DNA from 2 places in the Clostridium aquiflavi genome. Region 1 is predicted to be linked to the other one. Evidence: a T-box and tRNA genes for the amino acid it is inferred to sense, from the RefSeq annotation. Region 1 holds a T-box; the other holds one or more tRNA genes.
The links. The T-box of region 1 lies ahead of leuS (leucine--tRNA ligase). A T-box ahead of a tRNA ligase gene usually reads a tRNA of that ligase, here a tRNA-Leu.

Region 1 (7,712 bases):
TTTATAGCTGAAGAAAATGTTAGATTTAATGTACCAGATAATATTGAATTTGGTGATGATGTATTTATTAATAGAGGAACTTTTATAGATTCAAAAGGAGGAATTAAAGTTGGAAATTTTGTTGGCATAGGTGAGGGGGTAACTATACTTACTCATTCTCATAAAGAAGATAATCATTCTTTTAGAGAATATAGCGAGGTAGTAATAGAAGATTATGCAAAAATATATTCTAATTCAACAATACTTCCAGGAGTAAAAATAAAAACAAAAGGAATAGTTGCAGCGTGTTCTTTAGTTAATAAAGATGTAGGAGAAAATGTGTTAGTTGCAGGAGTTCCAGCAAAAGAATTTAGAAAAAGAAATACTTTTAATAAAGATAAAAATGAATTAAATCATGTATGGCTTCACAATAAAAGCTTTCAAAAATAAATAGTGATTTTTGAATCAAATGCTACATTTTAAAATAGATATTATTAGGAGGGTAATCATGAAGAAAAATATTAATCTTGATTTTAAGAAAACATCTGTAAAATCTAAATTAATGTTAATAATCATACCAATAGTTGCTGTTGGATTATTATTACTAACATCAATAACATATGGTTCTGCAAAAAATATGATAGAAAAAGAATTAGTTAATCTTATGTCAGAAAGGGAAGCAGAGGCTGTAAATAATATTGACACTTGGTTGAATTCAAGACTTTCAGAAGTAAAGGAAGTAGCTCAAAGTCCTATATTAGAGCGTGTTTTAGAGATTAATCCAGACTTGAACTTAGAAAATAATGATGAATCTATAGCTCTTATAGACCAGTTGAATTTATCACGTTGGACTTTTGTTAATAATACATATCCTAATGAATATGCAGCCTTACATATTTTAAATGGAATTTCAGTGAATGAATGGAAAAGTATAGAGAATTCAAATAAGCTTTTTGCAAGATATTATAATGTAAATGCAGATGAGTGTAAAACTTCTCCGTGGGCTAAAGCGGCTTTAGAAGAAAGTTTTAAAAAGTTTTCTGATAATAATGGTCCTTATGATATAATTTTAAATCCTACATATTCTGAAGCATATAAGAGAAATGTTGTTATGATGATTGCTTGGAAGAAGGATGAAATGGGAGAGGCTAAAATAGGGGCAGCATCTAGCTTAGCTATAGAAGTAGTAGAAAATAAAGTAAAAGAATTAAAATATGGGAAAAAAGGATATGGAATGTTAATAGCAGATAATGGGACATTTATATCACATCCAAATCAAGAATACGTTATGAAAGAAAATATAAATACACTAGAAGATAAGGAAATGCTAAAGTTATCATCTGCTATAAAATCACAAGATAAAGGTATAATTAAATTGGGTATGGGTACTGGAAAGAAGCTAGCATTTTATCATAAAGTACCTGTAACTAATTGGATGGTAGTGAATGTAGTATATGAAAGTGAACTTTTCTCAATTTGTACTAAACTATTAATATTAATGCTAATAATAGCAATATTAATTATAATAGCAGTTATTTTAACAATATATAAGTTTTCAACTAATATGCTTAAACCATTAACAAATATAAGTATATTTGCTGATGAAGTAGCAGCTGGTAATTTAAGTGCAAATATAAATATTAATTCAGATGATGAATTTGGAAAAGTTGCTAAAGCATTAAATAATACAGCTCAATATTTAAAAATTTATATTTCTGAAATAGATGAAGTACTAGGAAGTATTTCTAATGGAAACATTAATGTAAATGTAGAAGGTGAATATAAAGGTGATTTTGTAGGTATAAAAGAATCTTTAATAAAAATAGTATCATCATTAAATAATACATTTACTCAAATAAGAGAAGCAACACAACAAGTTTCTAGTGGATCTCAGGAGGTAGCTTCAGTAGCTCAAGTATTAGCACAAGGAGCATCTGATCAAGCAAGTTCAATAGATGAATTAACAGCATCAATTGGGGATATTAATGAACAATTAAAAGGTACAGCTAAGCATGCAAATGGAACTAATGAAATTGTAAATCAATTAGTTACATATATTGAAGATAGTAACAAACAAATGGAAGATATGTTAAGTGCTATGAGCAATATTGATGTTTCATCTAAAAATATACAAAATATAATAAAAACAATAGCTGATATAGCTGAACAAACTAATCTATTAGCTTTAAATGCAGCAATAGAAGCAGCAAGAGCAGGGGAAGCTGGTAAAGGATTTGCAGTTGTTGCAGATGAAGTAAGAATGCTAGCAGAACAAAGCTCACAAGCAGTTAAGAGAACAACAGAACTTATTAAGAACTCAATAGAATCTGTAAATGAAGGTAAAGTAATAGCAGATAATACAGCAAGCTCATTAAAAGAAGTTGTAGAACACACTAAAGGAGCAACTGAATTAGTTGTTAATATAGTTAATTTAGCAGAAGAACAATCAGAATCTCTTAATAAGATAAATGAAAGAATAGAAGATATAGCTAATGTAATTCAATCTAATTCATCAATAGCAGAAGAAAGTACGGCTGCTAGTGAAGAATTAACAGCACAAGCAGAAAGCTTAGATTACATGGTTGCACAATTTGAATTAAAAGAAGATTAGTATATTCTGTGTTTTAAGATAATGAGTTGATATTATAGTATAAAGCTCGTGGACTAAGGAATTTACTTTAAGAACTCTAAAAATAAAGCTTAGTCTAATTAATGCATGTTCCCAATGAAACATTGGGACAAGCAATTAATTCAACAAATCTTTATTAAGAATTCTAAAAAGCAAATTCCAATGCCACTACGCTAATATACTATAATATTACCTCTGTTAAAACACAGAATATTTTTGTTTATGAAATTAGCAAAGTATAGTCCAATTTTAGCTTGCTCTCAATATAAAATTGAGACAAGAGGTAAATGTGGTTATTAACAAAGAAATTCAACGTTGCTGAGTAAGTTGGAAAAGGCAAATATAAAAAAATAGTATCCAGAAGAAGTTATATTCTCAGGATACTATTTTTTTTATTGAAATTATATAATTCTAAAAAGAAGGATATAATTAAATTTTCTATTTTACAACTATATTAACAAGTCTGCCTTTTATAACAATTACTTTTATTATATTTTTACCTTCAGTAGTTGCTTTTATAGTTTCGTTTTCTAATGAAGCTTTCTTTATGCCTTCTTCATCTAAGTTTGATGGTATCATAATTTTAGCTTTTATTTTACCATTAACTTGAATAGCTATTTCAACTTCATCTTTAATTAAAGCAGCTGGATTAAATTCAGGCCATTTTTCATTAAATATAGTTGAGTTATGACCTAATAAGTTCCAATGTTCTTCAGTAAAGTGAGGGGCAAATGGTGCTAATAATTTTAAGAAATCTACTACAGTTTCTTTTAAGAATGTAGGATTTTTAGTATCAGCTTGAATATATTTATGAAGAGCATTTGTAAATTCCATAAGTCTTGCTATTGCAGTATTAAATTGCATTTTTTCTGCATCTTCACTAACACCTTTAATAGCTGTATGTCTCCAGAAGTTTAAGTCTTTTTCTTCAGAATCCATAGTAGTCTTAATATTTTCTGAAGCATTAATGATATCTCTGCATGATTCTAAAGTTCTTTCAATTCTATCTACAAATCTAGCAACAGATTTAACTCCATCATCACTCCATGCGCCACCTTCAACATATGCGAAACCGAACATTAAATACATTCTAAATACATCAGCACCAAATTCTTTAATATAGTCATCTGGAGAGATTGTATTTCCTTTTGATTTACTCATTTTTAATCCGTCTGGTCCTAAGATTAATCCTTGGTGAGTTAAGCTTAAGAATGGTTCATCAAATTTTAAGTATCCCATATCTCTCAATGCTTTAGTTATAAATCTTGCATATAATAAATGCATACAAGCATGCTCTGGTCCACCAACATATTTATCTACAGGTAACATTTTATTTATTAATTCAGGATCAAAAGGTGCATCAGTATTTTTGTTATCAGGGTATCTTAAATAATACCAAGAAGAACATACAAATGTATCTAAAGTATCCGCTTCTCTTTTTGCAGGTTTACCACAGTGAGGACAAGTAGTATTTATAAATTCTTCACATTTTCCAAGTGGTGATTTACCATCTGGAGTAAACTCAACATTATAAGGAAGTTCTACTGGTAAGTCTTTTTCAGGAACTGGAACTATTCCGCATTCATCACAGTATATAACTGGAATAGGAGCTCCCCAGTATCTTTGTCTTGAAACTAACCAATCTCTTAATCTGAAGTTAACCTTCATTTGTCCTAATTCATCTTTTTCAAGTTCACTAACAATAGCTTTTTTAGCTTCATCTGTAGTTAAACCATCAAATTTTCCTGAATTAACAAGTATTCCATGCTCACAGAATGGAAGTTCTGGTTCATCACCTTGTTTATTAGTAATAACTCTTTCTATTGGTAAATTAAATTTACTTGCAAATGCGAAATCTCTTTCGTCATGTGCTGGAACTGCCATAACACAACCAGTACCATATGTAGCTAATACATAGTCAGCAATCCATACAGGAACTTCTTTTCCATTTATAGGGTTTATGGCGTATGAACCAGTAAATACACCAGTTTTTTCTTTTGATGATGATTGTCTTTCTATATCAGATTGTTTACTTGCATCTTCTTTATATGCTTCAACAGCGTCCTTATATTCTGGAAGAGTTAATTCGTTAACTAATTTATTTTCAGGTGCTAATACAACATAAGTTACACCATTTAAAGTATCAACTCTTGTAGTAAATACATCAAACTTTAAGTCAGAATCCTTAACTTTAAATGTAACTTGTGCACCATATGATCTTCCAACCCAATGTTTTTGCATAGATTTAGTTTTTTCTGGCCAATCTAATCCATCTAATTTGTCTAATAATTCATCAGCATAATCAGTTATTTTGAAGAACCATTGAGTTAAATCTTTCTTTTTAACTTCAGAATCACATCTTTCACATAAGCCATCAACTACTTGCTCATTAGCTAAAACTGTATTACAAGATGGACACCAATTAACAGGTGCTTTTTTTCTGTAAGCTAATCCTTTTTCATAAAGTTTTAAGAATAACCATTGAGTCCATTTATAGTAATCAGGTGAACAAGTAACAACTTCATTTTCCCAATTAAACATAGCACCCATAGATTTTAATTGTTTTTCCATAGTTTCAATATTTTTAAATGTAGAATCTTTAGGATGTATACCTGTTTTTATTGCATAATTTTCAGCAGGTAACCCAAAAGCATCGAAACCCATTGGTTGGAATACGTTATAACCTTGCATTCTTTTTAGTCTTGCCCATGAATCAGTTGGCCCATAGTTAAACCAGTGACCAGCATGTAATTGAGCTCCTGAGGGATAAGAGAACATTTCAAGTGTATAAAGTTTCTTATCTAAATTTTCTGGGTTAAATTTGTAAGTTTCATTTTCTTCCCAAATCTTTTGCCATTTTTCATCGATTTTAGTACTATAATTTTCCATAATTAACCTCCAAAATAACAATGGACAATGGACAATGGACAATAGACAATGAAGGATTATATTTCTTAAGAAATATGTACAATTAAAAAATTGTAAGCTTTCTCTTTCAATGTCAATTGTAGATTGTAAATTATCAATTGAATTAATTTATTGTATAAAAAAAAGCTCTCATCTCTAAAATTAAGAGACGAAAGCAAAATTCCGCGGTACCACTCTTATTAGAAGAAAAAATATAATTTAATCTTCTCGCTTGATATTTTTAACGGATAGTTACCCGTACTTGTTTTTAACAAGTAAGCTCGTAGACAAGTTCATAATAATGTAACACTATTTCACACCATACAATAGCTCTCTAAAAGATACATTTTATTATTACTACTTCTATTCACAGCAAAATATAAAATTTAGCAATATTATATATTAAAATTTGTAAAAAAGCAAGGAGACATATTAATTATAAATATAAATACTAATCCTATTTTGACTAAGAAAATTGAATTCACATGAATTTTCTGTTAAAATCGTTACATTCGTACAAAATTGTTACTTATATTTAGGAGGTTTATATAAATGAATGAAAAAATAATAATTGGGGGTACATTTGCATTATATTTGGTAGTAATGTTATGTATAGGCCTACATTTTTATCGTCGAACTAATAATTTATCAGATTATACATTAGGTGGAAGAAAACTTGGATATTGGGGAAGTTCTATAAGTGCACAAGCTTCGGACATGAGTGGCTGGTTATTACTTGGACTTCCAGGAGCAGCTTTTTTAACAGGTTTATCAGGATCTGTATGGATGGCTTTAGGACTAGCTATTGGAACATATTTGAATTGGAAAATAGTTGCTAAAAGGCTTAGAGTAGATACTCAAAAATATTCAGATTCAATAACAGTACCATCTTATTTAGAAAATAGATTTAATGATAAATCAAGAACATTAAAATTAATTTCTTCGTTATTCATACTTGTATTTTTTATACCATATACTGCCTCAGGATTTGTGTCAGGAGGAAAATTATTTACAACAGTTTTTGGAACCCCGTATATAGTTTCTGTTATAATATGTGGATTAGTTGTTGTAAGTTATACTTTTTTAGGTGGATTTATGGCTGTATGTTATACAGATATAATTCAAGGGTTATTAATGTTTTTTACATTACTTGTATTGCCTATAATAGTTATAGTAGAAGCTGGTGGAGTAGGAAATATATTATCAACTTTTGATCCATCACTTTTAAATCCATTAGATATTGGTTTTATAACTGGATCAAGTAGTGGAACTATAGGAATGGCAGTTGTAGGAATTATTTCATCTCTTGCGTGGGGGCTTGGATATTTTGGGCAACCTCATATTATTACAAAGTTTATGGCTATAGAAAATCCAGAAGAAATTAAAATTTCAAGAAGAATAGCTACAGTTTGGGTTATAATAACACTTTTAGCTTCAACTGGTATAGGTCTTGTTGGACATTATTATTTCCCTAACTTAACAGGTGCGGATTCTGAAACTATATTTATTTTATTAGTTCACAAATGTGTTCCATTAATATTTATTGGAGTATTATTATCAGCAATATTAGCTGCAATTATGAGTACAGCTGATTCTCAACTTTTAATTATATCTTCTACAATTTCAGAGGATATTTACAGATCTATTATTAAGCCAAAAGCTTCAGATAAAGAGCTTATAGGAATTAGTAGATTGTCGGTATTAGTTGTAGCTCTTATAGCATTTTGTATTTCACTTAATCCAGATAGTTCAGTTTTAAAACTGGTATCATATGCATGGGCAGGGTTTGGATGTGCCTTTGGCCCCGTAATTTTATTATCACTATTCTGGAAAAATATCACTAGAAATGGTGCGGTAGCAGGTATGTTAATTGGTGGGATTACATCAGCAATTTGGCCAATATTTAAAAACTATTTTTCAGCACCAATATTTAATCTTTATGAAATTGTACCGGGATTTTTATTAGCTTTAATTGCTATATATGTTGTTAGTAATTTAGATATGAAAAAGCACAAAGTAAAATAGTACATATTTTTAATGTCAACTCACCTATTGCATATATTAATACATATTTAAAATATAGCTTAATAAAATCATAGTGTTTGCTTAACCTATGTTTTTATTGAAAGATATTAAGAAAATTCTCGGAATTAATATATTGATTTTGAGAATTTTTTTATTCTTTAGGAATTTATAT
Region 2 (21,035 bases), on a different contig from region 1:
ATGTGTTTATGCAGGAGATATAGAAAGAAACAAAATAAGAGGCGATTTTGGTATTACATATGATATGGATGTCTTAAGACTTATTGATGACTTAAGAACTTATGAATTAGAAGTTAATAGTGTAGTTATTACAAGATATAATGGTCAACCAGCGACTACAGTATTTATAAATAAGCTTGAAAGAAGAGGCATCAAAGTTTATAAGCATAAATCAACAAAAGGATATCCAACAGATGTTGATACAATAGTTAGTGAAGAAGGTTACGGACAAAATCCATATATTGAAACTACAAAACCAATAGTAGTTGTAACAGCACCAGGTCCTGGTAGTGGAAAACTTGCTACTTGTCTTAGTCAATTATACCATGAATCAAAAAGGGGAAATGCTGCGGGATATTCTAAGTTTGAAACATTCCCAGTATGGAATGTTCCATTAAAACACCCATTAAACATTGCATATGAAGCTGCAACAGTTGATTTAAAGGACGTTAATATGCTTGATTCATTCCATATGGATGCATACAATAAGGTTACTGTAAATTACAACAGAGATATTGAAAGCTTTCCAGTATTAAAGAGAATAATAGAAAAGATTACAGGTAAAGAATCTATTTATAAATCACCAACTGATATGGGCGTTAATAGAGTTGGATTTGGAATAGTTGATGATGATGCAGTTAAAGAAGCATCAAAGCAAGAAATAATAAGAAGATATTTTAAAACTGGTTGTGATTATAAAAAAGGATATGCAGATAAAGAAACTTTCGACAGATCTAAATTAATAATGGAAGAAGTAGACTTAAAAGAAACTGATAGAAAAGTTGTTCTTCCAGCTAGAGAAAAATCTGCGAAATTAAAGATGGCTACAGATGAAAATGAAATTTGTCCAGTAGTAGCATTAGAATTAAATGATGGAACAATTTTAACAGGAAAGAGCTCAGATTTAATGGATGGGGCTGCAGCTGTAACAATTAATGCTATAAAATATTTAGCTAATATTTCAGATGATATATACTTAATTTCACCTGTTATATTAGAACCAATAATGAACTTAAAGTCTAAGACTTTTAATGAAAAGAATATATCATTAAATTGTGAAGAAGTTCTTACAGCGTTAAGTATTTCAGCAGCAACAAATCCAACAGCACAAGTTGCTATGGAAAAATTACCTTTATTAAGAGGTTGTCAAGCTCACGCTACAACTATATTATTAAGAGCAGATGATACAACTTTAGGAAAATTAGGAATAGATGTTACATGTGATCCTAATTATCCATCAGAAAGTCTTTATTATAATAACTAAATTGTTTATTTAAAACAGAGCTTTAGTTAAAAATTAAAATATCAAAAGACTGTAATGAGATTTGTATAGAAATAAATCTTATTACAGTCTTTTATTTTTATATTAATTATATGTGAAAATGCAAAAGAAATGGCAAGAGTTAAAAAGTAGAATGAAGAGCGTGATTTAGTTTGTAAGAAAGAGATTCCGTATTATATTTTTCTCCAATTCATTAAAAATAGTAGTAATTGTATTAAATTCTAAAAATCTAAAATTCTTAAGAAGAAAAGAAGTTTAGATTTTTAGAATAAATAAATTTTAGAATTTAAGAATTTGCTTATGTGATGCGTGTTTAATCACCACATTCTTCTTTATATAGACTTTCTAAATAGTAATGATCTGTTAGTTTTTTTGTTAAGTTATCCCATGAATAAATTCTTCTTTGAAGCTCTATTCCAAACTCACGTTTCATTTTAATTTTAGATTCATTTAAATGAGGTTCATTTTCAAATTCCTCAAAACTTTTTAATTTTTGTGTTTCATAATCTGTAAGAAAGGAAATAATGTATCTTCCATGTTCTTGTGATTGCTCTTCTAAGTCAAATTTTATGGTATTAATAAGGCCACATATTACAAAGTGTTCTTCATAAAGTCCTTTGGCTCCATATGATCGTAACTGTTTATAAAATTCATCTTTTAACTCTATTAAATACGGAGTATTGTTAATAACACCTTCTTTTGGAGCGTATTTTTTCATTAACCTAAATCCTCGTGCAATTCCTCCAATGCTTCTTATAGCAGTATTGGTTAAGTCAATAGCATCTGAAATATATTCACCAGTATTAATTTCAGCTATAAATTCATCAAATGCTTTAATGAAATTCTCTATAAGTATCCCTTCCATTAATGAATCATCTTGTCTTGCATCTTCTCTTAATGTTTCTCTAGTTATAAAGAAATCACATAGTTCTTCTAACTCACAATCAGACATATTATCATCATTTATGTTTAAAATAAGCTCATTAACTTTTCTTGTTAAAGTTGGCTTTAGATCTTCAATATTGGTACTATCTAATTTATTTAATAAATCTTTTATTTCTTTATAAAACATATTTTCCTCCTAAAAATTTTTACTCATAGATTTATGTGTGTAAGGTATATAATAGGAAATTACTCGGTTTTGAAGTTATTTATATATTAATTGATTTTATATAAAATGTATCTTTTTATTTATATAAAGTTCATTAATATGACTTTAGTGTATTTTTTTTATTTGCTTTGAAATGTATCTCTATAATAAATTGATTATAACATATTTTGTAAATGTAAAGGTGCTTAGAATTTCTAAGGGGGTAAAATAGAACTTTAGATGTTGTTTTGGGGAGAGGAATATGTTGCTTAGCGAGGAATGAGATTAGCAACATAGCCCGCATTTCCATAGGAAATACGTTCCTCAGAAATTCTCGTAGTTATAGGTAACTTGTTTGAATATTTAAATGATAAATATGATGATGATAAAAAGCTTAATGAGGAGGTATTAAAGATGACTAAAACTTTATATGATCCTGAAGTTGAAAAAAGGGGAATAGAAAAAGGAATAGAAAAAGGTGAAGAAATAAAAGCAAAGAAATCAGCAGAAAATCTTTTAAAGCTTGGAGTAAGTGAAGAAATAGTGGCACAAGGAGTAGGACTTACAATAGAAGAAGTAAGAGAAATAAAAAAATTACTTGTTCATTAATAGTAACTTTTAGAAATATTCAATAAATAAAAATTAGTAAACAAAGAAAAATGGCTGTACTACAAGGTATTTAAACCAAGTAATACAGCCATTCTTATAAATAAATGGTGCCGCTAGCCGGATTCGAACCGGCACGATATCACTACCAGAGGATTTTGAGTCCACCACGTCTGCCAATTCCATCATAGCGGCATATTCATATTGTTGAACAAGTGATATTTTACCATAGTATAAAATATAATTCAAGTTAAATCTTTTAAGTTTTTTTTATCAAAATTTTTAAATAAAGGTTGTTACATAATAAATCATTTGCTAGAATAGGAATAGGGCATTGATATCCCGGTGGGATGTTTTTAAGCCCAGTACTATATTAAAAAAGATAAATTTTAAGTTTTTATTATAGTACTTATCTATTAATTAGGGAGAGGAGCAAATTTATATGATGTATTCAAAAGAAGTTGAAGAAATGTGTGTAGTTGCTAAGGGTCCTAATCACGGACCAGCACCAATTCCTGCAGAAGGAAAATGGGTACAATCTAAAGAAGTAACTGATATATCAGGATTAACTCATGGAATAGGTTGGTGTGCACCACAACAAGGAGCTTGTAAATTAACTCTAAATGTTAAGGACGGTATAATCGAAGAAGCTTTAGTAGAAACAATAGGATGTTCAGGAATGACTCATTCAGCTGCAATGGCTTCAGAAATATTACCAGGAAAGACTATATTAGAAGCATTAAACACAGATTTAGTTTGTGACGCTATAAACACAGCTATGAGAGAATTATTCTTACAAATAGTTTATGGAAGAACTCAAACTGCGTTCTCAGAAGGTGGATTACCAGTAGGAGCAGGTCTTGAAGATTTAGGAAAAGGTCTAAGATCTCAAGTTGGTACTATGTACGGAACTCTTGCTAAAGGACCTAGATACTTAGAAATGGCTGAAGGATACGTTACTGACGTAGCTTTAGATGAAGACAAAGAAATTATCGGATATAAATTCGTTAATTTAGGAAAAATGATGGAAAACATAGGCAAGGGTATGGATGCTAATAAAGCATTAGAAGAAGCTAGAGGTCAATACGGAAGAGTTGCTGACGCTGCTGAATTAATGGACCCAAGACATAAATAATTATTTGTAAAGGAGGATTTTTATTATGGCAATATTTGAAAGTTATGAAAGAAGAATTAATCAAATCACTCCAGTACTAGAAAAGTACGGAATGAAAACTCTAGAAGATGCGCAAGCAGTTTGTGAATCAATAGGAATTGATCCATGTACAATAGCTAAAGAAACTCAACCAATAGCGTTTGAAAATGCTGGATGGGCTTATACTTTAGGTGCTGCTATAGCTATAAAGAAAGGTTGCAAAAAAGCTGCTGAAGCTGCTGAAGCAATCGGAGAAGGATTACAAGCATTCTGTATCCCTGGATCAGTTGCTGATGATAGAAAAGTTGGTTTAGGACACGGAAACTTAGGAGCTATGCTTTTAAGAGAAGAAACTAAATGCTTCGCATTCTTAGCAGGACACGAAAGTTTCGCTGCTGCTGAAGGTGCTATCAAAATAGCTGAAAAAGCTAACAGAGTAAGAAAAGAACCATTAAGAGTTATATTAAACGGTCTTGGAAAAGATGCTGCATTCATAATCTCAAGAATTAATGGATTCACTTATGTTCAAACTAAATTTGACTACTATACTGGAGAAGTTAAAGTAGTTAAAGAAAAAGCATACTCAAACGGAGAAAGAGCTAAAGTAAGATGTTACGGTTCTGACGATGTTAGAGAAGGTGTTGCTATCATGCATATGGAAGGCGTTGACGTATCAATCACTGGTAACTCAACTAACCCAACAAGATTCCAACATCCAGTTGCAGGAACATACAAAAAAGAATGTATGGAACAAGGTAAGAAATACTTCTCAGTAGCATCAGGTGGTGGTACTGGAAGAACTCTTCACCCAGATAACATGGGGGCAGGTCCAGCTTCTTACGGTATGACTGATACTATGGGAAGAATGCATTCAGATGCACAATTCGCAGGATCATCATCAGTTCCAGCTCACGTTGAAATGATGGGTCTTATCGGAATGGGTAACAACCCAATGGTAGGATGTACTGTTGCAGTAGCTGTTGCTGTTGAAGAAGGAATGAACAAATAGTCTTTTGACTAATTGTTAAAGCTGAGTAATTAGCTTATATGAATACTCACATTTATAGATTTTAGGATCTGTGAATGTGGGTATTTTTTGTATAAATTTATGTTTGGTAACAATTAGTGTTATGATAAAGAATTTAGAGTTTAATAATGAGGTATTTGATAAAATAGATTTAAAGAAGTCTAAAGATAAACTAGATTTTAGGAGATATGAATATGATGAACAAATATTCATATAAAGGACAAGATATAACTTTAGATATTATAATGAAGATTGAAAAAATTATTAGCATTATATGTGAAAAAACAGGGGAAACATTTGAAAAAGTCCTTAAAAAATTTTATGAATCTAACACATATAAAGCACTTGAAAACACAGAATCTGTTTTATGGGCTGAAAGTTCTCAATACATTGTTGATGAATTATTTAGAGAATGGGAGAAAAAATATAATATTAGCTCACATTGAAATGATGGGTCTTATCGGAATGGGTAACAACTTAGATGGTAGGATGCACTGTTGCAGTAGCTGTTGCTGTTGAAGAAGAAATGAACAAATAGTCTTTTGTTGTTACAACAAAATATTAATTTGTCAACGGATTGTCAACGGATTTATATATGCATTAATAACTCATGTTGATATAGATGAAAAGAGTAACTTTTTAGTTGCTCTTTTTATAGAATGGTACCTATAGAGTGGACACTTAGAAAAAAGTATCTCCTCTATAGGTATTTTTTGTGTTCTTTACATGGAATGTTAATAATATCAATATCAATTATATTGGTATTATTGATATTGATAGCATTAAAACATAATTCTAAAAATTGTGAATTTAATCTTGAACTTAACATAAAGGGTTTTAAATTATTTTGGAATACGGGAGTTTATGTTGATGAATTTAATACATCTTTAGATGTTGTATTAGGTGGAGATTTAGCACTTATTATGGATTGGATAAGGCTTGGTATTTTATTACTAATAAGCATTTTATCTGGTATAAATATATTTAAGAAATAGTTGATAAATAAAAGTTAATTCTAGGGAGGCATTTGAAAATCCAAGAAGATAATCATTTATTGAAAGAATAAAGATAGTCTAGAAATAAGATTATTTTTTGCTTATATAATAAACGTTTTGAAGAAGATAAAACTTTAGATGAATTACGTGAAGTGGGAAATAAAGATAATAATTCATGTAGAATTGAAAATAATTATAAAAATAATAATGAGTCACATGTAATAGAAAATGGGGGAAATACTATTAGCAATGTGGTAAGTAATATAGACAGTCTTTAAGTTAATGCAGGAGAGTTACTTAAGTATTATGAAAGTATCACAGGAGTAAGTGGTGGACTTAACTTATGTTTTCTTAAGCTAGCTATTTCTAGTCATGGATATGATAATGTTAAGATGGCAATTAATAAGGCATTAGAGTTTACTAAGGAAAATATGAATTACATTAATGGCATACTAAAAAATTGGAGAAAAAAATGGTATCCAAGTAAATATGACAAGTTTAAAGGCAAGGATAAAAGAAGAGTTCATGATAAATTAAAAAGAAAAGGCACTAATTTGAAATTTGATAATTTTGAACCTAGGGAGTATGACTATGATGATTTGGAAAAGAAGCTATTAGGGTGGTAATGTAATTAATACCTGATGTTTTGGGTGTTAAGTATATAGAAGGAGAAATAAAATATGAATATAAACTTGAAAAATAGATATAACAAGCTACAAGAAGTAATATTGTGTTATCCAGTAAATTATAAGGTAGAAAAAAAGGAAATAAATAAAGAAATAATGTTTAAGCAGTACAATAACTTCATAAATATACTATCACAAGAGGGTATTGTAACTTATTTTTTAGATCCTAAGTATGGAATATCTCAAGTTTATACAAGGGATATAGCATTTGCTATAGATGAGATTTTATTTATAGGAAAAATGAAGGCTAAAAGTAGGACTGAAGAATATAAAGCCTTAGAAGAATTCTTTAAGGGGAATAATATAAAAGTAAAAAAGATAAATAATTTTATAGAAGGAGGAGATGTGGTGTTGCATGATAGCACAGTATTTGTAGGACAAAGCAATGCAACATCAATAGAAGGGATAAATGAACTTGAGAAAATTTTAAAGGAAGAAAATAAAGATTATAAGGTTGTACCTATAAGATTTAATAAGGAGGAAATGCTGCATTTGGATTGTGTATTTAATGTAATATCACAAGATAGTTGTGTAATTAGTGATTATATATATGATATGGATATTATAGAAAAGAGTTTCAAGAAGTGTTATTATATAGAAAAAGAAGAAGCAAAGAATTTAGCAGCAAACTTTATAACAATAGGAAATAATACTGTAATTTCATCTAGCAAAAAACTATGTGAAATCCTTGCTAAAGATGGAATAAATGTGATTTATATAGATTACTCAGAAATAATAAAGGGAGGTGGAGCATTGACTTGCACAACACTTCCAATATCATCTAAATAAAACATGACGTTTGGACTATGAGAAAAGAAATTCAGTTGGAATTATATAAAAAATATTATAGTATTTAATTATACGTGACACTATTATTATATAAATAATTTAATGAAAGTAAAGGAAAGAAAATAATGAAAATATATTTAAAAATGCATCCAAAGAATCGAATTAACTCTGTGCACATAAAATGATGGGCGTTGTACAGAGAGAAAGATTCATCAAAAATAATGATATTGTAAATAAAGGAATATTTATTTTTAAACTTTTTTAAGTGCAGTATTGTTATTTTAATATAAAACTTTGTACATCGTTTTAGCAAATAATATAATACGATTATCAAAGGAGAATTTTATATGTTAAGATTAGAAAAACCAATAATTACAATGGAAACAATAAAAGGAATGGAGGATATGTCTTATTTTACTCATTCACTTATATTTGACGATTTGCTTATTATTGCACAAAAAGAAACAAACTGTTTTGTTTTAAAAACTACTGAAGGATTAATTATTATAGATGCTATATGGCCATGTGAAGAGGCATTTGATGCAATTGTTTTTGCAATTAAAGATGTTGGTTGGAATCCAGAAGATATAAAAAAGTTGGTGTTAACTCATGGACATGTAGATCATACAGGCTGTGGAAAGTGGATTGTAAATGCATCTAATGCTAAAACATATCTATCAAAAATAGATGATATATTTTGGGAAGAAAAGCCAGCAAAAAAGAATAGACCTGAGACATGGAAGGACTATAAAATTGATGTTTATGTTAAGGATGGAGATAAAATTATTCTTGGAGATAAAATAATTTATGTTTATGATACTCCAGGACATACACCAGGTGGCCTTAGTTTTATATTTAATGTAACAGAAAATAATAAGACGTATCAAGCAGCTTTATGGGGAGGATCTAATCCACCTCAAAATATAGAAGGCATTGTGATTTACATGAAGTCATTAGATTACTTTATGGAACAAGCTGAAGATAAAAATGTAGAGATAGCACTTAGTAATCATACAGGACTAGATAATGGATTGGAACGTATTGCATATTCACAAAAAAGAATGAGTTATATGTCAAACATTTATTTAATCGGACAAAGTGGATTTCGTAAATACTGTCAGTTGTTTCGTAACTTATGCTATGAAAGATTGGAAATGATGAAATAGATTTTAGAAATAAAAGATAATTAACATATTTATTTTAAATATTACTGAAAAGAAAAATTTCAGTAATATTTTTTTATATTCTAAAACCCAAATATACAATTATTGAGCATTAAATTAAGTAAAAATTAATTATTATGGAAAAAATTATATAATATAATTAAGTAATAGGTAAATAAGTTTTTAAGGGGTAATAATAATGAAAAAAATATTGATTTTAGCTATTCTAGGAATAGTATTAATTTCATCTGTAGGATGTAATACTAAAACTCAAACTACCATATCTAATAAAGAAAGCGAAGTTTCAAATGAAAATAAACTTATAGATGAAAAAATAAAGCTTGATAATGCAACTGATATTAACGTAGAAATTTATGCAGCTCAGGTATCTATTAAGAGTTACGATGGGGAAGAAGTAAAGGTGACAGGTAAACTTTCTCAAAAAAGTGATGGTTTTGGCGTAAAAAGAACTGGTCATGAAATTCAAATAATTGAAAAAGAATATAAATCAAGTAGGTTGGATATGAATGGTGAAAAGAATATATCTAGATTAGATATTATGGTTCCTTCAAAATTTAAAGGGAATTTTAAATTCGATCAAGGAGCAGGAATATTAGATATAGAAGGAATAAAAGCTAAAAACATTGATATTAGCGGTGGCTCAGTAAAATCAAAATGTAAAGATATTAAATTTGATAAGTTAAATTTAGAGTCAGGAGCTAGTGAATTTGATTTAAATTTAAAAGAAAAATGTGGAGATATTAAAATCAATGGAGGCGTGGGAAAACTAAAACTTAAAATGGCAGAAGTAGGTGGAAATCTTGAATATGAAGGGGGCGTTGGTGATATTGATATTATAATACCTAAAAATTCTCCAGTTAATATAGTAACAGAAAAAGGGGATGGACATTATAATGTTAACGCTCAAACATCAGGTGAGGAAAAGTATACTTTTGATTTATCAGTTGGAATAGGTTCAATAAATGTGGGAAATTAGATTTTGATAATGAAAAAATGAAATATTATTAGTTATTTTCAAAAGTTATTAGATGATTTTGGAGATAATAATATAAAATCCATGTACAAAGTAAAATGGAACCTATAGAATAGACACTTTTAAAAGACTATTTTGGTAGATTCTTTTTTATTGTACATTTAATGTAGTTAAGTTTAAAAAAATTAATATTTGATATAATATAGACAAGATTAATGATAAATTGAAGTGAGTAATCAATAATTTAATAAACATTCAAAAATGGAGAAGGAGATTTTATGATAGACAAGTATATATTAATGTATAAAGATGTTCCTGCTGGGGATCTTATTTATGATACAAATACTAAAAAATTTAGTTTTGAAAAATATGATGAAATTATAAATAGACAGTATCTACCATTAGGCATGTATAGTTATAAAAACTGGAATATATCTTATAAACCTTCTCATGATGATATTGTATTTTGGCTTGAAGATAGGGTTGTTCCAAAAGAAAGAGCAAATATAGATGAGATATTAGAGGTTATGGGATTAATAGATTATGACTTTTGGGAATTATGTAGAAGAACTAGGGCAATGTGTATGGAGGACTACTTTTGGTTAAGCAAAGGTGAAAAATATGAAGATGTTCATATAAGGTATTTAGCTGAAAATAATAGAATAGAGGAAACTCCAATACCTTTTAAAGTAGAGGAATATCCTGCTGAGTATAAAGTTATAGGAAATAAAATAATTAAGAATAAAGATTATTTATAAAGTCTTTATAGGAAAATATACTCTATTTAAAGAGTATGAAAAAATTCTCATAGAATAAAGTTATTTATGGCCATCAGAATTTTTTAGAAACACTTAGGATTTAGTTATCTTAGGTGTTTTTTTACGTAATTCTTATTAAGTGTACAATTTGTAAATATTACGAACTTGTTAAGAAAAACTGATCTTTGAAAATTGAATAATATGGTATTGAATATTAGCAAGAAAAATATAAATTTTTGAACACAAAAAACAGTTGTTGTATGAAGTGAAAGTTGAAAGACCTAATCCTAAATATGCGAACAGTTAGGTGATGGAAATGGAGAGCTTAAAGCAGCTATGTAATATATTTCTCAAAGTTTAGAGTAAAAGATTCAGAAATAAAAAATTTATTAAAAAATGAATAAACATATTCTATATTGAAAATATTAAGTAGTGAAGTTATTAAATTGGAGGTGCAAATAATGGCAAATTTAAATCAGCTTGAACTACAAAATCTACGTCATTTAATTGGAGCTCATTGTACTATTGAGAAAAAGTTAGAATACTATTCACAACAATGTACTGATCCAACATTAAAAGAAATGTTAAAAAAAGATTCTGAAGATGCAAAAGCAAGTAAAGCAAAATTAATGGAATTTTTAAATTAGGAGGTGTAAAATATGCAAGAAAAAGAAATGATAAGTGATTATCTTGCTGGATTAAATGCAAGTTTAGCAGGATATGGTGGTATAATTTCTCAATGTGAAAATCAACAATTACGTGAAACAATTCAGCAAATGAGAAATCAAGATGAATATCGTCAATATAATCTTTTTACTAAAGCTAAAGAAAAAGGATATTATATACCAGCACAACCAGCAACTCCAGAAGAAATTGCAGTTGTTAAACAAGAAATGTCCCAAGGATAGTAACTTATATAGCTTTGTAAATTTAATTTTATAAAATTACAAAACTAAATTTATGTAAATACCGTATTATTCAAAATGAATGTGCGGTATTTTTTAGTTCGCAATTCTAATACAATATGAAGAATGGCAAATAGTAGATATGTTAAATAAGAGTATTAGATATATAAAGAGTTGTAATGATTTTTAATTGTTATGGCGCTTTATTTTTATATTATAATTGCTACGGGCATGTGGATTTGATGAAACAAAACATGAAGATTTTCCTTAAAAATTGAATAATGTGCCATATGAAAAAAGCAGATTGAAATATAGAATTATTCAGAAATGAAAGTGTCATATTTTTTATTGCTCAATTCTAAAATATTATAAACAATAGCAAGACATTATAAACTAAATTGTTTAACATTTAAACAATTTTAAATTTGTAAAATATGTTATAATTTTCTTGCAAGAGTTATTAATATAATAAGAATATGTAGGTATTAAACATGAAGAATTTTCCTGAATTTATGAAAAATGAAGAAAATCATATCAGTAGCAGTTAACTAATATAATTAAGGAGTGAAAAGTATGGGAATTTTTAATAGACTTTAATAGTCTATATGTAAGAGTAATTACTAATTCTCCCGTGTAGACTATGTAGAAAAATTATTATGTTTATTACGTGGAGGTAAAAAATGTCTTATTTTAAATACAAAAATTTTAATATTTATTACAAAGTATATGGTGAAGGAAAACCATTAGTTATCATACATGGGGATACAGCTTCCTCAAAAATGTTTATACCAGAATTAAAATTCTATTCTAAAAACTTTAAAGTAATTTTGTTAGATTTAGTAGGTCAGGGAAAATCTCAAAGAGTAAATGAATTACCATTAAACTATTGGCATTTTAATGCTATGTTAGTTATTGAATTGTGTAAACATATAGGTATTAGCAATGTTAATTTATTAGGTACAAGCGGTGGAGCTATTATTGCTTTAAGTGCTGTATTAGAAGAACCAGCTTTATTCAATAAAATAATTGTGGATAGTTTTATGGGAGAAAATTTATCTTATGAGTTTGCTAAAAAAATTTTATATGATAGAAAAATAGCAAAAAGTAAGTTAAGTTCAAAGTTATTTTGGTTTATTATGCATGGCTTTGATTGGAAAAATGTTATTGATCAAAATACAAATTTAATTATAAACTTTTCAAGAAATAAAGGTAATTTTTTTGATTGTAATCTTAGTAATATAAAAAATGATATTTTGATTACAGGAAGCTTGAAAGATGATTTAATACCTAATATTGAAAGTATATTAAAAAGCATTAATTTAAAAATAGAAAATTCTAAATTAATTATTTTTAAGAATGGAAATCATCCTGCTATGTTTAGCAATAAAAAAGAGTTTAGAAATTTAATATTAAATTTTTTAAACTAAATTATCATAGAATTCGTTAATAACTGGAGAATAGCCTGTTTACTTTTTAAGGAGAGAGAAATTATAATGATTTCATATGATACCAAAACATATTTTGAAATATTTGGAGTGTTATACTTTATTATTCAAGTTTTCACAATTTGTCTTATAACTATAAATAAAAAAAATAATAACAAGAAAATAGCCCAAATATTAAATACATCATCCATTATTATTGCAATATTTTTGCTTTTGAAGCTATAGACGGTTTTAATAGAAAGTTAAAATTAATATCAATGCATCAAAATATTCTCTTCTATAGCCTTTAATAATCAAGGATAATAAATAAGCATACTTAATATTGGAAAGGGATATTTATATACTTAAGTATTGATATTACTAGGCTAAATCTATTCTTATAAGTAAAAATACGGTATAATAAATAAAAATAGTAATATAAAAAATAATTAATAGTGGAGTGTAAAAATGGAAACTTTAGAGAAGAAACTTCAAGAGGAAGTTATAAAAAAATGTGAAATAGCAGAAAAAGAACATGATTGTAAAATGACAAAATTTCTAGAAACAATAGAGAGATTTGGAATAGTTAGAACTGCGCAAGAAATTTTAAGAAAAGGTAGAACATCTGATTGTTTTACTAAATTAGTAGAAGAAGGATGCATTAAATTAACAATGGAGGCGACTATTGTAGAACCTAAATATGCAAAATTATTTACTGATGAAGAAGTAAACAGTTGCTATGAACTGTTATGTGAAAATGGATATTATTAAAATTATTATTTATCATATACAACATGAAAAAGTGGACTGATAACTATGGCAAAAAATTAAATAACAATATGTTGAATAAATTTTAAATCAGATAATTTTAAAGCAGATAATGAAAGAAGAGGAAGATAAATTATGGTAAAACCAATTGTAAAAGATGTATTATTTTTAGGGGAGAAATCAGAAGAGGCAACAAAAAGAGATAAGGTTGTTATTGATGATTTAATAGATACTTTAAAAGTAAACATAGAACATTGTGTTGGCTTGGCTGGAAATATGATTGGAGTTAAAAAGCGTATATTAGTATTTGTAGCAGGAAAAGTTATTATACCTATGGTGAATCCAATTATATTAAAAAAAGAAAAGATTTATGAAACAGAAGAGAGCTGCTTATCTTTAACAGGATTTAGAAAAACAAAGAGATATGAGATAGTAGAAGTTCAGTATCTTGATAAAAATTTCAAGAAAAAGAAGCAGGTGTTTACTGGATTTGTAGCACAAATTATTCAACATGAAATAGATCATTTTGATGGAATTATAATTTAGTTGTAGACATGAAAATAGGACTTAGCATAATAAGGTAGTTAATTGCAAAATGAAAGTAGGTATGATTATGTTTCAAATTAAGATAGATGATAATAATAACTTATATTGTAATAATAGTATCGATTTAGGTTTTTTGGGGACTTACAATTCAGATATGATTAGTATTAAAGAAGAAGTATGTTTTTCTGAAATAGAAAAGACAGTGTCAAAGAGAGAAGAAGAAATGAAAATTTTAACAGAAAAATATAATACATTTATTTCTAATGTTAATGAAAATATTGATAAGATAAAAAATCAATTTATAATGTGGCTTTTTGAAGATTTAACGGATACTTATTTTGAATTTTGGGAATGTTCAAATGCTGAATTTCCTTCATTTATTATTAAAGATAAAATTCCAGAAATAATAAATGAAGAAACACTTTATGATAAAATTAGTGGCAAAAATTATGAAGAGGCTTGTAATGAAGTCTTTAATAAACCAGTAGATACTATATCTGGAATAGATGTGTTTAATAAATATTTACCAATGATTGATGTAGAAAAGCTTTTAAGTACTATTATGCCATCATTTATGGAATTATCAGAGTATGGTTTAGAATTTGAGATAAACAGTAATGAATGTGATGGTTATTTATTATTGGCTACAGTTGGCAGAATTGATAATGAATTTAATTTGGAAGTTTATGATAATAGGGGTTAAATATATTATTTTCATATAAACATAGTCATTTAAGTGGAAAATAACTATGTTTATAATAATAATTATTATTCATAGTTGGATGTGTACTTTTTCTCTTTGCCATTAAGTTCTATATGAATGTCCCAAACCTTAGTAGTGAGCTTATTACATTAGTTACATATTTTAACTTGGTTATTATATATAATTATGTATAATAAATATAGAAACATAAAAATATTAATATGGAAGGAGATTTTTTAATATGTATGGGGGGACATTAAAAAAGCATATAGGGACAACATTGCTCTCGATTATTATTGTGGTTATTTTATTTTATTTCAAGGAATTAATATCAGTTTATATGGGTGATAAAATAGGTAAGCTTTTAATAGGCGTTTTTTTAGCCGCTGTTATTGTAAATATTATTAAATGGTTAGCTGTTTTTGTCGTAAGATTTATTTGGAAAACAAGTGTTATTTCATTTGAAAAGGCTATTAATAAAACTATTCATTTTAAATGCACAGATGAAGCATCTCAATTTTTAGTTAAAATAGGAGCATTATTTTCAATTACTGAAGCTACTTTAGATAAACATAATAAAGGTGAAAAAAATAAAAAGGGATTTATTAATTGTTTAGAAGTACGAGATTATAAAAGTAAAGATGAGAAAGAAATGATTCTTGCTTCACTTGGTGCTAGTTGGAACATTGAGAATAAAAATCAGCTTTATGCAAATTTGGAACAATTAATGGATAAAAATAATTTCTCAGATATAAACTTTGATATAAACAAGAATAAGTGGTTTGAAAAAATATTGAAAAAACATAATTTACAATTTGAAAATATTAAAAACAAAAAAAGTTCAAAACATATAGCTGCTTTTAATATTCAAAGAGCTGTCTTATTATTAAGAGAATCATTAACATGTGATTTAATAAATTTAGAAGAATTTGAAGAATTCAAACCAAAAGTACATAATCTAATTAATGAAGAATTTGCTTCAATGGAAGATTTTATAATAGACTATTTAATTGGTGTATGCTATTTCTATGAAGAGAAGATAGTCTTTGGACCTGTAATGATAAATGAGAGAGTTAACGGGGTAAAAACTTTAATTGAAAATGACTATTTTAATAAAGATTTAAACATTCTATAAACATAAATAGGACTTTATTTTATTTATTTAAATACAATTATTTACTTGAATTTGAAGGTGTGGAAACAATAATTTAATATTATTTTCACACCTTTAATATAATCAGCATAAAATATTATTACTTAGTACACATATTTTTAATTTAATATATATGTTATAATATAGGAAAAATATTAATAATCAACTAATGAACAATATACATTAGAATCTAATCACGTTATAAAGAATATAGATGCTGAAATGTCATTAGATTCAGCCCTTATCAGTAAGTTCATAGTAAAAAAAGAAAACGACAAATACATAACACCTGAAATCATAGGAGCAAATGGTAGTATAAGTGTATTTACCAAGGAAGATGGAAGCGGTTGGACATTAAACAAAGGTGAAGAATTAATAATTAATTTTAATAAATATAAATCTAAAATAGTAAAAGACCAAAACATAATAATTGGATATGTACTAAATGGAAAAATGATAAAAGGAAAAACATTCAGCGATTTATCAGGAAGTTATAAATTAACAGCAGATGAATCAGGTGAATATTATATATATATGGTGAATTCTAGTTCCGAATATGTTGCTTTTAAGGAAGGTAGTATTGAAAAATAGTAAAATTTTTAATATGTAATAGTACAAAGCTTTTACTTAATATTTTAATAGAAAATATTAAGTAATTTAAAAAAAGAGATAAACTTAAAAATTTAAGATTATCCTTTAAAATATATAAATAGTATAAATCTTGTTTTATATTAGGAAAGAGTCCATATTAACATAAATATGGACTCTTAAATATTTTTTATAAATTAAGTTTTATCATAGCTTTTTTAGTTATTAACTATAATAGACATTGAATTATGTTTATTTAATTTGTTTTTCATTATGCTTTTCTAAGTTCAAAAAAAGTACCTCCACCATAAAGTATTAATGTGTCGTTATCTTTTATAAAAAAAGTACATGTTGGAAGATTTTTTAAATTATTTACCTCAATTTCTGTTACAGTATCGCTATTTATACTCAAAGTGCTTAAAGGTACAAGCCAAGTACTTAAAAATTCATCAGATGTAATAACTGATTTTTTGTAAGTAGGATTTTTAACTGTGTCATTTAGGTAGCTTGCATCATCTCCAAAGCAACTTGATTGCTCTTTTGAAAAACTTAGTTTTTTTCCTACTATTTTTTTTATATCTTCATCACTATAAGTTCCTACCTTACCAAATCCTACTACATTTTCTATAACCCATTGTCCATAAAATGATTCTTCATTTTGAACTTTTGTAGGGTTATTTTCAGAGTTTTTATTTATAGCAGTATTGTTATTACTATTATTTTTATTAGAATTTACTTTATTAGTAGTGCTTTCTTTTTTAGTATTATTATTTGTAATTTTTTCACTACTATTAGTATTGTTATTTGTAGTGTTATCTTCAGTATCAGTAGCTTCAGTAGAAATATCATTATTTGTTTGGATATGATTATTTTGTGATTTTTCAGTCCCACAACCAGTTAGGATTACTAGTAGTGCTACTAATATAAAAATTCTTAAAAACTTCAATTTTAAATCTCCTTCTAATCATTTTATTTGCATACATTACTTCATTTACATTTTAATTAATAACAATATTAGCATTATTTGTGTTTTTTGTAAATATATTATTTATAATTCATTTAATGAAAAAATATCGCTAATCACAAAAGTAATTAGCGATATCAAATATTCTGATTTTTTCACTATTATTTGATAGAGAGTAGTTTAATTTTAGTATAACAATAATTTATATAGTAAATATTTTAATGAGTTGAATCATATATTCCATAATTAAATATATTGCTTTCAGCAATTCTTCTTTTATTCAATCCGTCCATAACTGTTAATACACCGTTTACCATACCTTTGTTATACATACAAAAATATCTTTTAATTGTATCTGCATCTCTTCCACCAGAAACTATATAATTGTATAGTGAACTTTTAAAAAGAGTAGGGTAACCAATATTATATGCAAAAGATACAAGGGAATCAAATTGATTTTGAGTTAATGAAATTCCTTTCGAATCCAAATTTGCTTTGACAGGTTTAGCATACTTAGCGTTTATCAAATTATTTAATCTATCACTTGCCTGTTGTTCCGTAATTGTGTCTCCCCAATCAGCAATTTCATCTTTAATACAGCCATAACCTTGAGTAATTGTTCCTGTACCATCATCATATTTGTGAGCATGGAATTGTTCATATCCTTTAACAAAATTAATACAATTAGTAGAAACTAACCCATCTCCAGATACAGCAGAATTATTTGCAACACCATTTGAATCTATTGACCATCCATCAATTGTAGTATTGCAAGCCATTTTACCATCTGAATATAAGTAATACCATTTTTCATTTAATTTTATCCAACCAGTAGCCATTTCACCTGTATAATGAGTATTACCATCCTTTTCAGTCTTCTTTGTGTATAAGTAATACCATTTAGAATTAATCTCAGTCCAATCAGTAGCCATCTCCCCTTGAGGATGAGTAACCCCATATTTTTCAGTTTTATTAGGGTATAAAAAATACCATCTAGAATCAATTTCAATCCAACCAGTAGCCATTTCACCTTTAGGATAAGTGATACCATCTTTTTCAGTTCTCTTAGAATAGAAGTAGTACCATCTAGAATCAATTTCAGCCCAACCGGCAGCCATTTCACCTTTAGGATGAGTAATCCCATCCTTTTCAGTTCTCTTAGAATATAAGTAATACCATTTAGAATCAATTTCAATCCAACCAGTAGCCATTTCGCCTGTATAATGAGTATTACCATCTTTTTCAGTTTTTTTAGGATAGAAATAGTACCAGATTGAATCAATTTCAACCCAGTCAATATCCATTTTGCCATTACGTTCATTTAAATGAAACCATCTTCCATTTTCATCTTCTACCCAGCCTTTAACTAAAGTTCCAGCTTTGTAGCAAAACCATTCTCCATTTTTTTCTTTCCAATCTAACATTTGTACATCATTTCCTTTCATATTTGAATTGCTAATCATATACTAAAAGGAGTTTTTTCTTAATTTTGTAAACTTTAATTTTAAAATAATATGTAAATTAAATATCTTAAGTGTGAATTTTTGACTTTTATATATAAATTAACTATTATTTATATATAAATGAAAAAGGAGTTAATTAATGAAAAAACGTATTTTACCAATAATGTTGATAATATCGACTTATTTAGTGATATTGATCACTTTTAAGGGGAATTATAAAGGGGTTTTAGCAAATCTTAATTTAATTTTTTTAGTTCTTTCAATTATATTTTTTATATCTAATATGATTTATCCATTTATACTAGCAAAGCATGGAGAGAACAGTACTACATTATTATTTTGGGACATGCTTCTTAAATTATGTAATATACCAATTTATATTGTAGTTTTTATGTTCGGAAGTATTATGATGATTTGGCCATTGGGATTTGGAGTAGTTATAGCACTCTTTTTGGCTATTTTTGATTTTATTATGTTACTTCCATCTTCTATGTATGGTATTAACGGAATAGTTCAAGCCTATAGAGAAAAGAAAATCACCAAATTAACAGCTGTAGTAAACTGTATTTTACATTTTCTTTTTTGTTTGGATGTTATAAGTGCTATCGTTATGTTTTGCATAGTAAAATCTAAAAGTAAATTTAATAAAAAATTTTAAAAGAAATCTAGTGAAAAATATACATAGAAGAGTGCAAAAAGTTAAAAATGATATTTCAGTGGAGGTGGAATTTAGAACTTTACTATAAAGAGATAGAGAAAAAATTGAAGAAGGAATTATTTTAACCCAAAAAGTATTAAAGCTTTCAATGCAAGGATATTCAATATATGAAATAGCTAAAGAGTATAATATATCAGAAGATCAAGTAAAAAAGATATGGGAATAGTATTAGAATATTTAATAAGTGATAGAGTTACAGCACTTAGATATTGAAATCAAAGATAAATTTTAAAATAGAATTATATATCCCCCATGTATAAGAGTTAACCTTATACATGGGGGGCTTTATTGTACTACTAGAGAATCTTTAGAAATTTTTTAAAAACTAAAAGAAGAATGATTAATAAATAAAAATCAATATAATAGTGTATTAAACTGTGTTTGTATGGATTTAACAAAATACAGTAAATACATCTAGAATTATATATTAATTGTTATTTGGGTTTGGTACATAAATATATTCTTGTCCATTTTTGTCTATGTACATATGCATATTATGTTCATTTCCGATTCTATTTCCAACCTTAAACATCTGTGTTGCAAAGAACACATTAGATCCATTATAAACACCTTTTTCTACAGAAAAACCATATTCACTAAAATCTGAATTTAACATATTAGCATTATGTCCAGATGATTCCTTCCACCCATCAAATAATTTTTGTGCTAATTCTTTTGCGCTTCTTTTTGTGTATTTATTATTAAAACACTTGTATTCAATATTTTCCGCATTTATTTGAGAATTAAATAATTGACGAGAATCTTGTCCATTATAATAATGAGAAAAATATCCATAGTTAGACATATGTTTTGATTTTTCTTTAGCTGAATTTCTAAGTTGATTTGTTTCAATTAATACAAAAACACCATTGCTTTTTCTATGTTTATTTATTAAATTAAGCATTTGGCTATCTACATTATTACAAAATTCTTCATAGCTTATTTCAGAGTCATCTATCCATTCACCATCTGAATCTATATAGTATCCGTCAATTGTTGTATCATGTGCCATATAACCATTATTGTAAAAATAATACCATTTATCATCAATAGTATTCCATCCTTTTGCATATGATCTATCAGACTCAAACCACCATCCAATATTGTCATTTTTCCATTGGCCATAAACAGCCTCTTCTGCATTAACTTTTTGATTTGGTAAAAATAATATAATTCCTGTAAGTATAGCTACTGTTCCTAATTTAATTGCTTTTTTAAAAT

Region 2: it encodes a tRNA-Leu, which carries the amino acid that the T-box ahead of leuS (leucine--tRNA ligase) is inferred to sense. The anticodon was not compared.

What each region holds. Positions count from the first base shown of each region.
Region 1 is NZ_JAVJAN010000027.1:47,865-55,576, forward strand. Features, by position in the region: gene RGC78_RS10855 (acyltransferase) at 1-429, shown strand, start outside; gene RGC78_RS10860 (methyl-accepting chemotaxis protein) at 488-2,590, shown strand; gene leuS (leucine--tRNA ligase) at 3,047-5,497, opposite strand; T-box leader at 5,678-5,895, opposite strand; gene putP (sodium/proline symporter PutP) at 6,068-7,540, shown strand.
Region 2 is NZ_JAVJAN010000018.1:36,058-57,092, reverse strand. Features, by position in the region: gene RGC78_RS08180 (DUF1846 domain-containing protein) at 1-1,303, shown strand, start outside; gene RGC78_RS08175 (hypothetical protein) at 1,635-2,393, opposite strand; gene RGC78_RS08170 (hypothetical protein) at 2,826-3,020, shown strand; tRNA gene RGC78_RS08165 (tRNA-Leu) at 3,126-3,212, opposite strand; gene RGC78_RS08160 (iron-sulfur cluster assembly scaffold protein) at 3,460-4,152, shown strand; gene RGC78_RS08155 (GGGtGRT protein) at 4,178-5,179, shown strand; gene RGC78_RS08150 (hypothetical protein) at 5,256-5,414, shown strand; gene RGC78_RS08145 (hypothetical protein) at 5,392-5,643, shown strand; gene RGC78_RS08140 (hypothetical protein) at 5,971-6,192, shown strand; gene RGC78_RS08135 (DnaD domain protein) at 6,507-6,818, shown strand; gene RGC78_RS08130 (dimethylarginine dimethylaminohydrolase family protein) at 6,873-7,667, shown strand; gene RGC78_RS08125 (MBL fold metallo-hydrolase) at 8,015-8,833, shown strand; gene RGC78_RS08120 (DUF4097 family beta strand repeat-containing protein) at 9,030-9,827, shown strand; gene RGC78_RS08115 (hypothetical protein) at 10,103-10,582, shown strand; partial or broken gene RGC78_RS08110 (manganese catalase family protein) at 10,815-10,921, shown strand; gene RGC78_RS08105 (hypothetical protein) at 11,044-11,229, shown strand; gene RGC78_RS08100 (spore coat protein) at 11,242-11,490, shown strand; gene RGC78_RS08095 (alpha/beta fold hydrolase) at 12,168-12,914, shown strand; gene RGC78_RS08090 (hypothetical protein) at 13,380-13,682, shown strand; gene RGC78_RS08085 (peptide deformylase) at 13,815-14,225, shown strand; gene RGC78_RS08080 (hypothetical protein) at 14,293-14,928, shown strand; gene RGC78_RS08075 (DUF1266 domain-containing protein) at 15,170-16,063, shown strand; gene RGC78_RS08070 (hypothetical protein) at 16,304-16,672, shown strand; gene RGC78_RS08065 (hypothetical protein) at 16,941-17,615, opposite strand; gene RGC78_RS08060 (glycoside hydrolase family protein) at 17,852-19,078, opposite strand; gene RGC78_RS08055 (DUF6652 family protein) at 19,236-19,754, shown strand; gene RGC78_RS08050 (helix-turn-helix domain-containing protein) at 19,858-19,980, shown strand; gene RGC78_RS08045 (CAP domain-containing protein) at 20,242-21,035, opposite strand, start outside.